Linked DNA regions of Gluconacetobacter diazotrophicus PA1 5. The protein of the gene in region 1 binds, or shares a complex with, the protein of each later gene. Links are inferred from orthologs where the notes say so. Each region holds a gene or a part of one and is shown on either strand. Other genes may lie near its edges.

The links.
Region 2: the proteins of trxA (region 1) and trxB are in contact, whole or in part, in a crystal structure (PDB 1F6M), measured with the Escherichia coli proteins. The link is inferred for Gluconacetobacter diazotrophicus PA1 5 from one-to-one orthologs.

The regions. Positions count from the first base shown.
Region 1 is NC_010125.1:727,782-735,664, reverse strand. Bases 1,900-4,740 are described here. They hold trxA (thioredoxin TrxA), read right to left. Parts: upstream 3,563-4,740; coding sequence 3,236-3,562; downstream 1,900-3,235. Other genes in these bases: addA (double-strand break repair helicase AddA), read right to left, coding at 3,633-4,740; hpnK (hopanoid biosynthesis-associated protein HpnK), read left to right, coding at 2,274-3,113; hpnJ (hopanoid biosynthesis associated radical SAM protein HpnJ), read left to right, coding at 1,900-2,219. Outside these bases: bacteriohopanetetrol glucosamine biosynthesis glycosyltransferase HpnI, read left to right, coding at 1-717; more of hpnJ, read left to right, coding at 795-1,899; more of addA, read right to left, coding at 4,741-7,187; double-strand break repair protein AddB, read right to left, coding at 7,184-7,883. UniProt on the Escherichia coli protein: Participates in various redox reactions through the reversible oxidation of its active center dithiol to a disulfide and catalyzes dithiol-disulfide exchange reactions.
Region 2 is NC_010125.1:3,244,085-3,248,670, forward strand. What follows is about bases 1-2,889. They hold trxB (thioredoxin-disulfide reductase), read left to right. Parts: upstream 1-908; coding sequence 909-1,871; downstream 1,872-2,889. Other genes in these bases: GDI_RS14950 (Lrp/AsnC family transcriptional regulator), read right to left, coding at 257-769; GDI_RS14960 (LysR family transcriptional regulator), read left to right, coding at 1,961-2,845. In the rest of the region: GDI_RS19310 (hypothetical protein), read right to left, coding at 3,186-3,557; ihfB (integration host factor subunit beta), read right to left, coding at 3,583-3,879; signal peptide peptidase SppA, read right to left, coding at 3,902-4,586.

The DNA of each region.
Region 1 (7,883 bases):
GTCGTCCATGCGCTGGCGCGGCCGGGCGTGGGCCTGGCCACCACGCTGTATGCCGGCCTGCCGGCGACGCGCAGCCTGCCGCGCCTGCTGGCGGCATGCCAGATCAACCACAATTTCCTGCCCGGGGTCATGCTGTCGCGCTATCTGGGGCGGCAGGACTGCCTGGGCGCCACCATGGCCCTGCGGCGCGAGACGCTGGATGCGGTGGGCGGCCTGGCGGCGCTGGCACCGCATATCGCCGACGACGCCATGCTGGGCCGCCTGGTGCGCGAGCACGGGCTGCACATCGCCATCGCCCCCTGCATGACCTGGACCACGGTGGGCGAGCCGACCTTCAACGACGTCATGCTTCACGAACTGCGCTGGGGCCGGACGGTCAAGACGCTGGAGCCGGCGGGCTATGCCGCGTCCGCCATCCAGCTTCCGCTGTTCTGGGCGGCGGCTGCCGTCCTGCTGCAACCGCATGCGCGCTGGACCTGGGCGGTCTTCCTGACCGTCTGGGCGGTGCGGGCGGCCAGCGCCTTCCTGATGGACCGGCTGCTGGCGCAGCGCAGCCTGGTCCCGCTTCTGCTGCTGCCGCTACGCGACTGGCTTTCCGCCGCGATCATGGTCGGCAGCGTCAGCGGCACGCGTGTCGCGTGGCGTGGACAGACGATGCATATCGCGCCACATTCGGTTATGACGCCTCCATCCCATCCTGTCGTGCCGGGCGACTGACGCACCCCACACGACATAAGACAGACCAAGAATGGCGGCGCCGGACCGATGTCCCCCCGCCCGAGGATTTGCGTATCATGATGAGAACATTATTCCTGCAACCCCCTTCCTTCGACGGTTTCGATGGCGGCGCCGGGTCGCGCTACCAGGCCAAGCGGGAAATCCGGTCGTTCTGGTACCCGACCTGGCTGGCGCAGCCCGCCGCCATGGTCGAAGGCAGCCGCCTGATCGACGCGCCGCCGGCCCGGATGGGGATGGAGCCGATCCTGGAGGACGTGCGCAACCGCGACCTGGTCATCATGCATACCTCGACCCCGTCCTTCGCATCGGACGTGCGGGTCGCGCAGATGCTCAAGGACGCCAACCCGGCGCTGAAGATCGGCATGGTCGGCGCCAAGGTCGCCGTCCAGGCCGAGGAAAGCCTGCTGAAGGCCGCGCCGGTGGATTTCGTCGCCCGCAACGAATTCGACTTCACGATCAAGGAAATCGCTGAAGGCCGCCCGTTTGCCGAGGTCGACGGCATTTCGTGGCGCAACGAGGACGGCACGATCGTCCACAACCGCGACCGCGCCATGATCGAGAACATGGACAGCCTGCCCTTCGTGACCGAGGTCTACAAGCGGGACCTGAAGATCGAGGATTACTTCATCGGGTACCTGATGCACCCGTACATCTCGATCTATACCGGCCGTGGCTGCAAGTCGCATTGCACGTTCTGCCTGTGGCCGCAGACCGTGGGTGGCCATCGCTACCGCACCCGCAGCCCGGAACACGTGGCTGCCGAAATCCGGCTGGCGAAGCAGTATTTCCCGCAGGTCAAGGAATTCTTCTTCGACGACGACACCTTCACCGACGACCTGCCGCGCGCGGAAGCGATCGCGAAGGAACTGGGCAAGATGGGCGTCACCTGGTCGTGCAACGCCAAGGCCAACGTGCCGCGCAAGACGCTGGAAGTCCTGAAGGAAAACGGGCTGCGCCTGCTGCTGGTGGGGTATGAGAGCGGCAACCAGCAGATCCTGCACAACATCAAGAAGGGCATGCGGGTCGAGGTCGCGCGCGAGTTCACGAAGAACTGCCACGAACTGGGAATCAAGATCCACGGCACCTTCATCCTGGGCCTGCCCGGCGAGACCAAGGAGACGATCCAGGAGACGATCAGGTTCGCCACCGAGATCAATCCCCACACGCTGCAGGTCTCGCTGGCCGCGCCCTATCCCGGCACGTTCCTGCACAAGCAGGCGACCGAAAACGGCTGGCTGGACGAAAGCAACGCGGAACTGATCGACGAGAACGGCGTGCAGATGGCCCCCCTGCACTACCCGCATCTGTCGCACAGCGAAATCTTCAACGGCGTCGAGGAATTCTACCGGAAATTCTATTTCCGCGCGCCGAAGATCGCCTCGATCGTCGGCGAGATGGTGCGCAGCCCGCAGATGATGAAGCGCCGCCTGCGCGAGGGCGTGGAATTCTTCCAGTTCCTGCGCGACCGCCGCGCGGCCTGAGCCCACCCGCCGGGGCCCAGGCCCCGGCGGACTTTCCCCCGGCGACACCTATCCATGAAGCGTGTGATCGTATCCGCCGACGATTTCGGTCTGTCGGAAGAGGTCAACGAAGCCATCGAAATCGCCCATCGCGACGGGCTGCTGTCCACCGCCAGCCTGATGGTGGCGGGACCGGCGGTGGCGGACGCGGTGGCGCGGGCACGGCGCCTGCCGGGGCTACATGTCGGGCTGCACCTGGTGGTGATCGAAGGGCCGGCCATACTGCCGCCCGCCGAGATTCCGCTGCTGGTCGATTCCGCCGGGCAGTTTCCGTCCAACCAGATGGAACTGGGCGTCAATTATTTCTTCCGCCCCGATGTGCGCCGCCAGTTGGCCGCCGAGATCGAGGCGCAGTTCACCGCCTTCGCCCGCACGGGACTGAAGCTGGACCATGCCAACGCACACAAGCACATGCACCTGCACCCCACCGTGGGGCAGTACCTGATCCGCAGCGGGCTGCGCCATGGGCTGACGGCGGTACGGGTGCCGCTGGAACCGCCCGAACCGCTGATCGCCGCCGGCACGTACAGCGATTCGATGGGCGCCGCCGCCCTGCGCCGCTGGACCGGCCTGCTGCGCCATCAGGCGAACCGGGCCGGGCTGCGCACCAATGACTGGTGCTTCGGCATCGCCTGGAGCGGCCATATGACCACCGAGCGGATCGCCGCCCTGGCGGCGCACCTGCCCGAGGGATTGTCGGAAATCTATTTCCACCCGGCCACCGCGAAGAACGCGCTGCTGGAACGGCTGATGCCGACCTACGAGCACGCCGCCGAACTGGCGACGCTGTGCAGCCCGGGCTTTCGGGCCGGCCTGTCGCATTGCCACGCCATACCGACAAGCTGGTCGGCCTGAAAGCCGGGCTCTGCCCGGACCCGGCAGGGCCTGAGGCCCTGCACCCCAATCATTTGATAACAATCGGGTTTCCAAAGGGCGACTGCCCTTTGGCGGGGTTTGGGGCGGAGCCCCAAGCCTCCTTACAGGCTGCTCTTGACCCACTCCTTGAGCTGGCTCTTGGGCAGCGCCCCGACCTTGGTGGCCGCCGGCTGGCCGTTCTTGAACAGGATCAGGGTCGGGATGCCGCGCACGGCGTATTTGTTCGGCGTGCCGGGATTGTCGTCGATATTGACCTTGGCCACCGTCAGCTTGCCCTTGAACTCGGCGCCGATCTCGTCCAGCGCCGGGGCGATCATCTTGCAGGGGCCGCACCATTCGGCCCAGAAATCCACCAGAACGGGCCCTTCGGCCTTCAGGACATCGCTTTCGAAAGTGGCGTCGCTGACGGCCACGGTGTTTTCGCTCATCACATCACTCCTCGGGTTTCCGATGGCGGCTTCCGTCCGGACATGGCGCCGGACGGCCCGGTTATCAAGATTATGGTCCTTCGGGCGTCTGCCCGCCTGAGGCCTGACCCGGAGCATGATGTGCCAGAAGCGAATCGGGCAAGGGCATGATCCGGACGTCCTCGGTCCACACAAGGGTGCACCGAACAGGGCGATCGGGATAGAGGGCACCAAGCAGCGCGTGGTAGGACGCCATCTGGCGCAGGTACAGCACGGGCACCGATGCCGCGTCGTCCGGCGGCTGGCGGTTGGTCTTGAAATCGCACAGCAGCACGTCGCCGGGCCGCACCATCATGCGGTCGACCTGGCCGACGATCACCGCACCGCCGGCGATGCCGGCCAGGGGCTGCTCCGCGCGGCTGCCGGGTCCGAACAACGGCGCCATGGCCGGATCGTCCATCACCGCCAGCACCTGGGCGGCGATGCGTGCCTGTTCGGCGGCGTCCAGGCCATGCCCGGTACGCGACAGCCAGTCGCGCGCGACCCGGGCGCGATCGGCCGCCGGCCGGTCGGGCAGGTATTGCAGCAGCGCATGCACCAGTTGCCCCTTTCGCAGGGCCTGTTCGCGCGCGGCGGGGCGGCGGGCGCGTGCGATGGCCAGGGGGGAGCGCACGGCGGGCTGCGGGCCCAGCGGGGCATCGTCGGGGCGGCTGGGCACCAGCGGGCGCAGCAGCTTCGCCTCGGCGGAGGGCGGGGTGGCGATCCAGTCCGGCGCGCGGCCCATCCAGGCGGGTAGCGCCACGGCGGGGGGCTCGGGCCGGGATCGGGGCGCGGCGGGGGCGCCGGACAGGCGCGCGGGGGCTTCCTCCAGCACCAGGCGAGTGCCTTCCCACCCCAGGTCGAAGGGGCGTTCCTCGGCGCCGGCCTGTTCGAAGCCGCGACGGCAGAGCATGTACCAGCTTTCGTCCGTCACCATGCGCTTCTGCTGCCAGCCGCAGACCACCAGCCGGTCGCTGGCCCGGGTCAGGGCGACATAGAGCAGACGGTTATATTCCTCGATCGCGGCGGCGCGGATGGTCTGCTGCAGCGCGCGGGTCACGCCGATGCCCATTTCGGCGCGCGGCACCCACAGCGGCAGGTCCAGGCCGCTGGGCTGGTCCCGTGCCCAGACCAGGCCGCCGTCGAACTTCGCCGTGCCCACCGTGTCGGGCAGGATCACCAGCCGGGCCTGCAATCCCTTGGCGCCATGGGCGGTCATGACCCGCACCATGTCGGCCGCCGCGTCGGGTTCGCGCTTCACGGTTTCCTGCGACGCGCGCAGCCAGTGCAGGAACCCCTGCAGCGAGGCCGGATGCAGCGATTCGTAGCGCAGGGCCGCGGAGAGCAGTTCGTCCACCGGCTCGGCGGCCTCGGGACCCAGGCGGGCCAGCAGGCGGGCGCGGCCGCCCAGCGGCCCCAGCGCCTCGGACAGCAATCCGTAGGGCGAGGCGTAATCGACGCGGCGGAACAGCGCATCCAGCATCGTCCAGGCCGCGCGCCAGTCCGGCCGTTCGGCATGGCGGTCGCGCAGCACGGCCCAGAGCGGCCGGTCGCCGCGTCCGACCGCCAGGTCCATCACCCCGTCATCCGACACCCCGCCCAGTGGCGAGGTCAGCACGCAGGCCAGCGTCAGGTCGTCCTGCGGCAGCAGCAGCGCGTCGCACAGCGCCATCAGGTCCTGCACCGCCACCTGGTCCACCAGGCCGGTGCGCACCAGCGTCGCCACCGGAACGTCCTGCGTCTTCAGCGCGCGGATCAGGGCCCGCACGAAATTGGAGCGCCGGGGCACCAGCACCAGCACGTCGCCCGGCGTCAGCGGGGCCTGCCCGGGTTCGGGCGGGCGGCGCAATTCCGCCACGATCCAGGCGGCCAGGGAATCGGCCAGGCGCTGGGCGGCGGTGGATTGCCCGGCATTCTCGCGCGGGGCCGCCCACGGGTTGGCGTCCTCGCCGGCCTCGTCGATCGGGGTCAGCGGCCAGAGTTCGACCCGCCCGCCCTGCCCCGGCCGGGCGGAGAGATGGCCGGGCACGCCCCCGCCCGGCTCGACCAGTCCGCGCGCGGCGTCGGGCAGGGAAAAGACGCTGTCCACCAGGCGCAGCACCGGCGCGGTGGAGCGGAAGGACACGGTCAGCGCCGGTTCCTTCCACATCCTGCCCGCATCCTCGACCTGGCGGCGGAAGCGCTGGCGCCAATGGCGGAAGGCGGCGGGATCGGCCCCCTGGAAGGAATAGATGGACTGCTTGTAGTCGCCGACCGCGAACAGGGTGCGCGGCGGGGCGCCGTCATCATGCGCGCCCGCCCCGGCGAAGAATTCCGAGGTCAGGCCGCCCGCGATCGCCCACTGGTCGGGCGAGGTGTCCTGCACCTCGTCCAGCAGCAGGTGGTCGATGCCACCATCGAGCTTGTACAGCACCCAGGCCGCGCCCGGGTCCTTCAGCAGGTCCAGGGTCCGTTCGATCAGGTCGTCGTAATCGACCAGGCCGCGCCCGCGCTTGCGCTCGCCATAGCGATGCAGCACCGGCACCGCGACATCCAGCAGGGCCTGGCTGACGCGCAGGATGGCGATGGCCCGGCATTCCTCGTCCACCGCGATGATCCGCTCGGCCTCGGCCAGCAAGGGCGTCGCCGATCTGCGGCTGCGTTTCGTCGAATTTCGCGTGGGCCGCCCCGGCGGCGCGGTTCGCCGTCCTGCTTCACAGGGCCGCGCGCCACGCGTCCATTGCGCGGCGCGGGCGTCCGGCGCCAGGGCCATCCAGTCCAGCATCGCGACGGCCTTGGCGCGAACGGCGGTCGAGGCCTGTTCGGCCACGATACGCAGCATCCCGCGCAGCCGCTCCTCGTCCGGGACGGCGCAGGCGGCGCGGCGCACCGCGTCCGCATCGCGGCCGCGCGTGCCCAGCACGCGCATCAGCGCGGCCTCGATCGCGGCGCGGTCCTGCTCCAGCGCCGTGATGACCGGCTGCAACTGCCGCAGCCGGGCCTGCAATCCGCCGATCAGGGCGGCGAAATCCCCGGCACCGATCTGGCTGGCCAGGATCGCGACCGCCGGCCCGCCGCCGCCGACCACGGCTTCGACGGATTCGCCCATGGCGATGCGGGCATCCGTGTCCTCGACCAGGGTGAAATGCGGGCTGATCGCGGCCTCGACCGGAAAGCGCCGCAACAGGGACTGGCAGAAGGCATGGATGGTGCCGATCCGCATTCCGCCCGGCAAGTCCAGCACGCGGGCGAACATTCGCGTGCCGCGCGGCGTGTCGCCTCGCACGGCGGGACCGACAGGAAGGCCAGTTCCCGGTCCAGGGACGCGTCGGGCAGCGTTACCCAACTCCCCAGCCGGCTTCTGCAGGCGGATCGCCATTTCCGCCGCCGCCGCCTTGGTGAAGGTCAGGCACTGGATTGCGCGCCGGGTCCGCCCCCGCAAGCAGGTCCCCCGCCCCGTCCCCCCTCGCGTGGGCGCGGGGCGCGGCAGCATCAGCCGCAGCAGCCGGTCGATCAGCAGCTTGGTCTTGCCGCTGCCCGCCGAGGCCGAGACGAAGACCGACGCCCCCGGGTCCGAGGCCTCGCCCTGCCTGGCGTTGGCCAGGCCGATCGCATCCAGCGGGTTCATGATCCGGCCTCGTCGCGCGCGGCACTCCATTCCGCGACCCGGGCTAGGCGGGCGTAATCGGCGAAGCGCGGCCCTTCCTCCGGGTGGGGGTGCGACAGGTAGGGCTGGGCGGGATCGTCATACATCGCGATCAGCCCGCGCAGATTGTCCCAGGACGCGGCGATCAGGTCGTCCAGTTCCTGGCCGGTCGCCACCGGCAGGTCCTCGCCGGCTTCCGGGCCGCCGGTCAGCCGCCAGTAGAGCAGTTCCCGCGCCCGCCCGGCCAGTTCGGCCCCGAAGGCGCCGCGTTCGGCCATCGCGGCCTCCAGCACCAGTTGCGAGGACCAGCCGGCGAAGACGCTCTTGCGGCGCGGCAGGGTGCCGGTCTTGTAGTCGATCAGGGTCAGGCCCCCGTCCCCGTTGCGGTCGATCCGGTCCGCGCGGCCGCGCAGGACGAACGGGCCGCCGGGCAGGCCGGACAGTTCCACCGTTCCCGACCGTTCGGTCCGGGTCACGACGGCACCGGCCTGGCCCGAGGCACGGGCGGCCTCGGCCTGGACCACCCAGGCCGCGATCCGCGCCAGGCGCGGCGCCCACCAGGCGGCCAGCGCCGGACGCAGGCGGGCGGCCGCCAGTTCCTCGGCGAAGGTCGCGCGCAACCCGGCCTCGCCCGCCGCCGATCGCCTCTCGACCGGCTGGCGGAACCAGCGGTCCAGC
Region 2 (4,586 bases), 2.5 Mb from region 1 along the record:
AGGATGCCCCGCACCCGGCCATCGCATTCCGCAAGCGACCGGACCTCGTCGATCGTGCCGTCGGGCGAGTTGTCATCGACGAAGATGACCTCCCACTCCCGCCCCGCCAGGGCGGCGGACAGGGCGGCGACCATGGGGCGCACGTTCGCGCGCTCGTTGTAGCAGGGGACCACGATGCTGATATCGGCCGCCAGCCGGACCGTGTCGGGCCGCGCCTTGGTGGCCGGCGGTGCATCGACGGGGGGCAGGACGATGCTCACATGTCCGTCCCTGCCACGCCCATGCCGCCGGCGCCGGGGGGCTGCACGGGCACGCCGGCGCGGCTCAGCGCCGTGCGGATGGTCTGCAATGTCTGGACCCGGCTGACATGCGGGCTTTCGGTCAGGCGGCGGGTCAACTGGTTTTCATGCGCGGCGTCGCGCGCCACCAGCCGGACCAGGAAGTCCCCGCCGCCCCGGATCATGTGGCACTCCCGGACCTCGGGCCATTCGGCCACCTGGGTCTCGAACGCGGTCAGGACGGCTTCCTTCTGGCTGTCCAGCCCGATCAGGGCGAACAGCGTGATCGTCCAGCCCAGCAGGGCGGCGTCGGTATCGGCGTGGTAGCCGCGGATCAGCCCTTCTTCCTCCAGCCGCCGCACGCGCCGCAGGCAGGGCGGGGCGGAAATACCGACCCGGCGCGCCAGTTCCACGTTCGTCATGCGGCCATCCGCCTGGAGTTCGGCTACGATCCGACGGTCAATCGCATCCAGGTCCATCACTTCAGTCATTTCCGTCCCAAATCTGATGGCGCGCAGGATATGGCATGCGCCCGTTGCCGAAAAGGGCGCAGCAGATCCCGCGCGCCTTGTGTCCAGCGCATTGGACGGCCATATCCCCTGCATTGTGATCACATCGACGCCCGAGTCCATGACCCAGACCCATACCACCGACCTTCTTGTCATCGGCGCCGGCCCCGCCGGCTATACCGCCGCGATCTATGCCGCGCGCGCCAACCTGAAGCCCATCCTGGTGGCCGGCCTGCAGCCGGGCGGACAGTTGATGATCACCACCGACGTGTATAATTACCCGGGCTTCGCCCGCGGCATCCAGGGCCCCGAACTGATGGAACAGATGGCGGCCCAAGCCGCGCATGTGGGTACGCAGATCATCCACGACATCATCACCGAATGCACTCTGAAGGGTCACGGCGGGGCGGGCGAACCGTTCCGCCTGGTCGGCGATTCCGGTGACGTCTACCTGGCCCGCTCGGTCGTCATCGCCACCGGGGCACAGGCCAAGTGGCTGGGCATTCCCGGCGAGGCCCAATACCAGGGGTCCGGGGTTTCGGCCTGCGCCACCTGTGACGGATTCTTCTATCGCGGCCGGACCGTCGCCGTCATCGGCGGCGGCAACACGGCGGTCGAGGAAGCGCTGTACCTGACCCATCATGCCGAACATGTGATCCTGATCCACCGGCGCGACAGCCTGCGCGCGGAAAAGATCCTGCAGGACCGGCTGTTCGCCCACCCCAAGATCACGGTGAAATGGAATTGCGTGGTGGACGAGATCGTGGCCACCGGCACCCCGCCCGTCGTCACGGGCCTGAATCTGCGCGATATTTCATCGGGCACGAACGAACACCTGGCGGTCGACGGCGTTTTCGTCGCGATCGGGCATGCCCCGAACACGGCGGTTTTCAAGGACCAGGTCGAAACCGACGACGAGGGATATATCGTCACCAACCCGGGCGGCACGCGCACGTCGGTGCCGGGCGTCTTCGCCGCCGGAGACGTGCAGGACCGCATTTACCGCCAGGCCGTTACCGCGGCGGGAACCGGCTGCATGGCCGCGCTGGAGGCGGAACGTTACCTGGCGGGAATGTCGCACTGAATACCATAAATCCTTGACCGGATCGGGTATTTCCGTCACCAGAACCAGATTGTAACGACAGGTTCTCCAGCCAGGATCGGAATGCAGCGTTGGACTGGGATAAACTCCGTATTTTCCATGCGGTGGCCGAAGCAGGGTCCTTCACACACGCGGGTGACGTACTCAATCTTAGCCAGTCGGCGGTCTCCCGCCAGATTTCGGCGCTGGAAGAAGCGCTGCAGGTTCCCCTGTTCCACCGACACGCGCGCGGACTGATCCTGACGGAACAGGGCGAAACCCTGAACCAGACGGTGCGCGAGGTCTTTTCCAAGCTGGCGATGACCCAGTCCCTGCTGACCGAAAGCAAGGAAAAGGCCGCCGGACGGCTGCGCGTGACCACGACGACCGGTTTCGGAACCTGCTGGCTGACGCCGCGCCTGCATCGTTTCGTGGACGCCAATCCGGACATCAGCATCACCCTGATCCTGGAAGACAACGACCTGGATCTGGGCATGCGCGAGGCCGATGTCGCGGTGCGGATGCACCCGCCGCGCCAGCCCGACCTGGTCCAGCGCCACCTGGCGGACTTCCCGCTGCCGATCTACGCCTCGCCCGGCTATCTGGAGGAATTCGGCACCCCGGCGACGCTGGACGACCTGTCCAGCCACAAGCTGGTGCTGTTCGGCGGCTATCATCCGCCGGTGCCGCACATCAACTGGCTGGCCGAAGCCGGCGTGCCGGCGGACGAGAAGCGCCCCGCGCGGATCGAGGTCAACAGCCTGCCGGCCATGGCCGAGGCCATCGCCTCCGGCGTCGGAATCGGGTCGATCCCGGCCTATGCGGCGGTCCTGCACCCGCATCTGGTCAAGATCCTGTCGGACGTCACGGTCCCGACGGTCGATGCCTATTTCGTCTATCCCGAGGAACTGCGCACATCGAAGCGCGTCGCGGTCTTCCGCGATTTCCTGCTGGCCGAAATCAACGGCCGTCACTGACAGGTCCGCATCCAGCCAGGCAGCATTCGAATGCAACAGGAAAAACGGACAATGGCCGGCGGCGGCACAGGCACACAGGGCAACGGAACAGCCAAGCAGGCGTACGAGGCCCGCCGCGCCGCCAAGGCCGGCGTCAGCCTGGATCGCTGGATGGACCAGAAGGACGAACGCCGGACCGTGGCCAAGGCCGCGCCTGCACGATCCAATCCCCCGCCGGCCAATCCGCTGCTGGCCCTGGCACGCTCCACCTGGCGCCGCCTGATGGACCGGACCGGGCCCACCGACCGCTTTAGCGGCTTGGGGCGAAAAGCCGGGGCTTTGCCCCGGCGTGCCGTCCCGCTCAGCTATGCCGATGCGCCGTGCGTCGCAACTGGCACCGGCGCGAGGTATCGCGATAATACATCGCCTGCCCGATCGGGGCGAAATAGCGACGCCGCCCGACCGCCCGCAACCTGTGCCCGGGGGTCGTGATGACGGCGTCATGCGTCGCACAGAGATGCGCCGCCAGACCGGTACGACGATGGGCATGGCGCTGCCCGTCCCGCGCCCATGCCGGACCGCCGGCACCCAGTGCCATACACACTACCAGAAGACCCGAGATCACGTCCCGCATCCTGCGCCCCTTCATGGCCCGCCTTCTTCCATAGAGAAGAACCCGTAGCAGCAGCAATTGGAACATATCAAGAACATTCGGCAGGACGAACCGGAACACGAAGGAATGACCGTCCTTCGTTCCCTCAGTCCTCGGCGGGGGCGCCGTTGTTCACGCGCTCGCGCAGTTCCTTGCCGGCCTTGAAGAAGGGGACGACCTTTTCATCCACCGCCACCATTTCACCGGTGCGGGGATTGCGTCCGGTGCGGGCGTCACGCTTCTTGACCGTGAAGGCCCCGAAGCCGCGCAGTTCCACACGGTCCCCCCGGGCCAGCGCCGCGCTGATCTCGCTGAAGATCGTCTGGACGATCAATTCCACGTCGCGGCTGAGAAGGTGCGGATTCGCCGCAGCCAGTTCGGCGATCAGCTCCGATTTGGTCATCCTTCCCCTCCCGAGATCGTGTTCAAGGTTTCCAGATCGCAACAGCCCCGTCAAGCGCAACGCCTTGCGAAAGCACGCTTCCTGCCCACTCGTCACCGAAAACGACGCCCAGCATGCTGCGCGTGATCCGGTGCATCCAGCCCTGCCCGGTCGTCACTTTCAGGTCCACGACCGGAATCGTCCCGCTCAGGTGCCGGGTACTGGTCAGCCACGCCTTGGCGTCGCGCTCGTCCCCGATCTGGTCGATCAGTCCCAGCGACAGCGCCTGCCGGCCGGTATAGGGCCGGCCGTCGGCCAGGGTCCGCACCCGTTCGACCGGCATATGCCGCCCGTCGGCCACCATGGTGACGAACTGGTCGAACAGGTCCGCCACCACCCCCTGCAGCATCTGCCGCCCTTCCGGCGACAGGGGCTGCGTTCCCGAAGGCTGGCCCTTCATCGGGCCGGAGACCAGTTGATCGACCTTGACCCCCACCCGGTCCAGCAGGCCCGACACGTCCGGTGCTTCCATGATCACGCCGATCGACCCCGTCAGGGTGGACTGGACCGCGAACACGCGCTGCGCCGGCACCGAAATCATGTACCCCGCCGAAGCGGCCAGGCCCCCCATCGTCACCGCCACCGGCTTGCGGGCCGCGAAACGGGCCACCGCGTCATGCAGTGCCTCGCCCCCGCTGACCGATCCGCCGGGGCTGTCCACGGCCAGG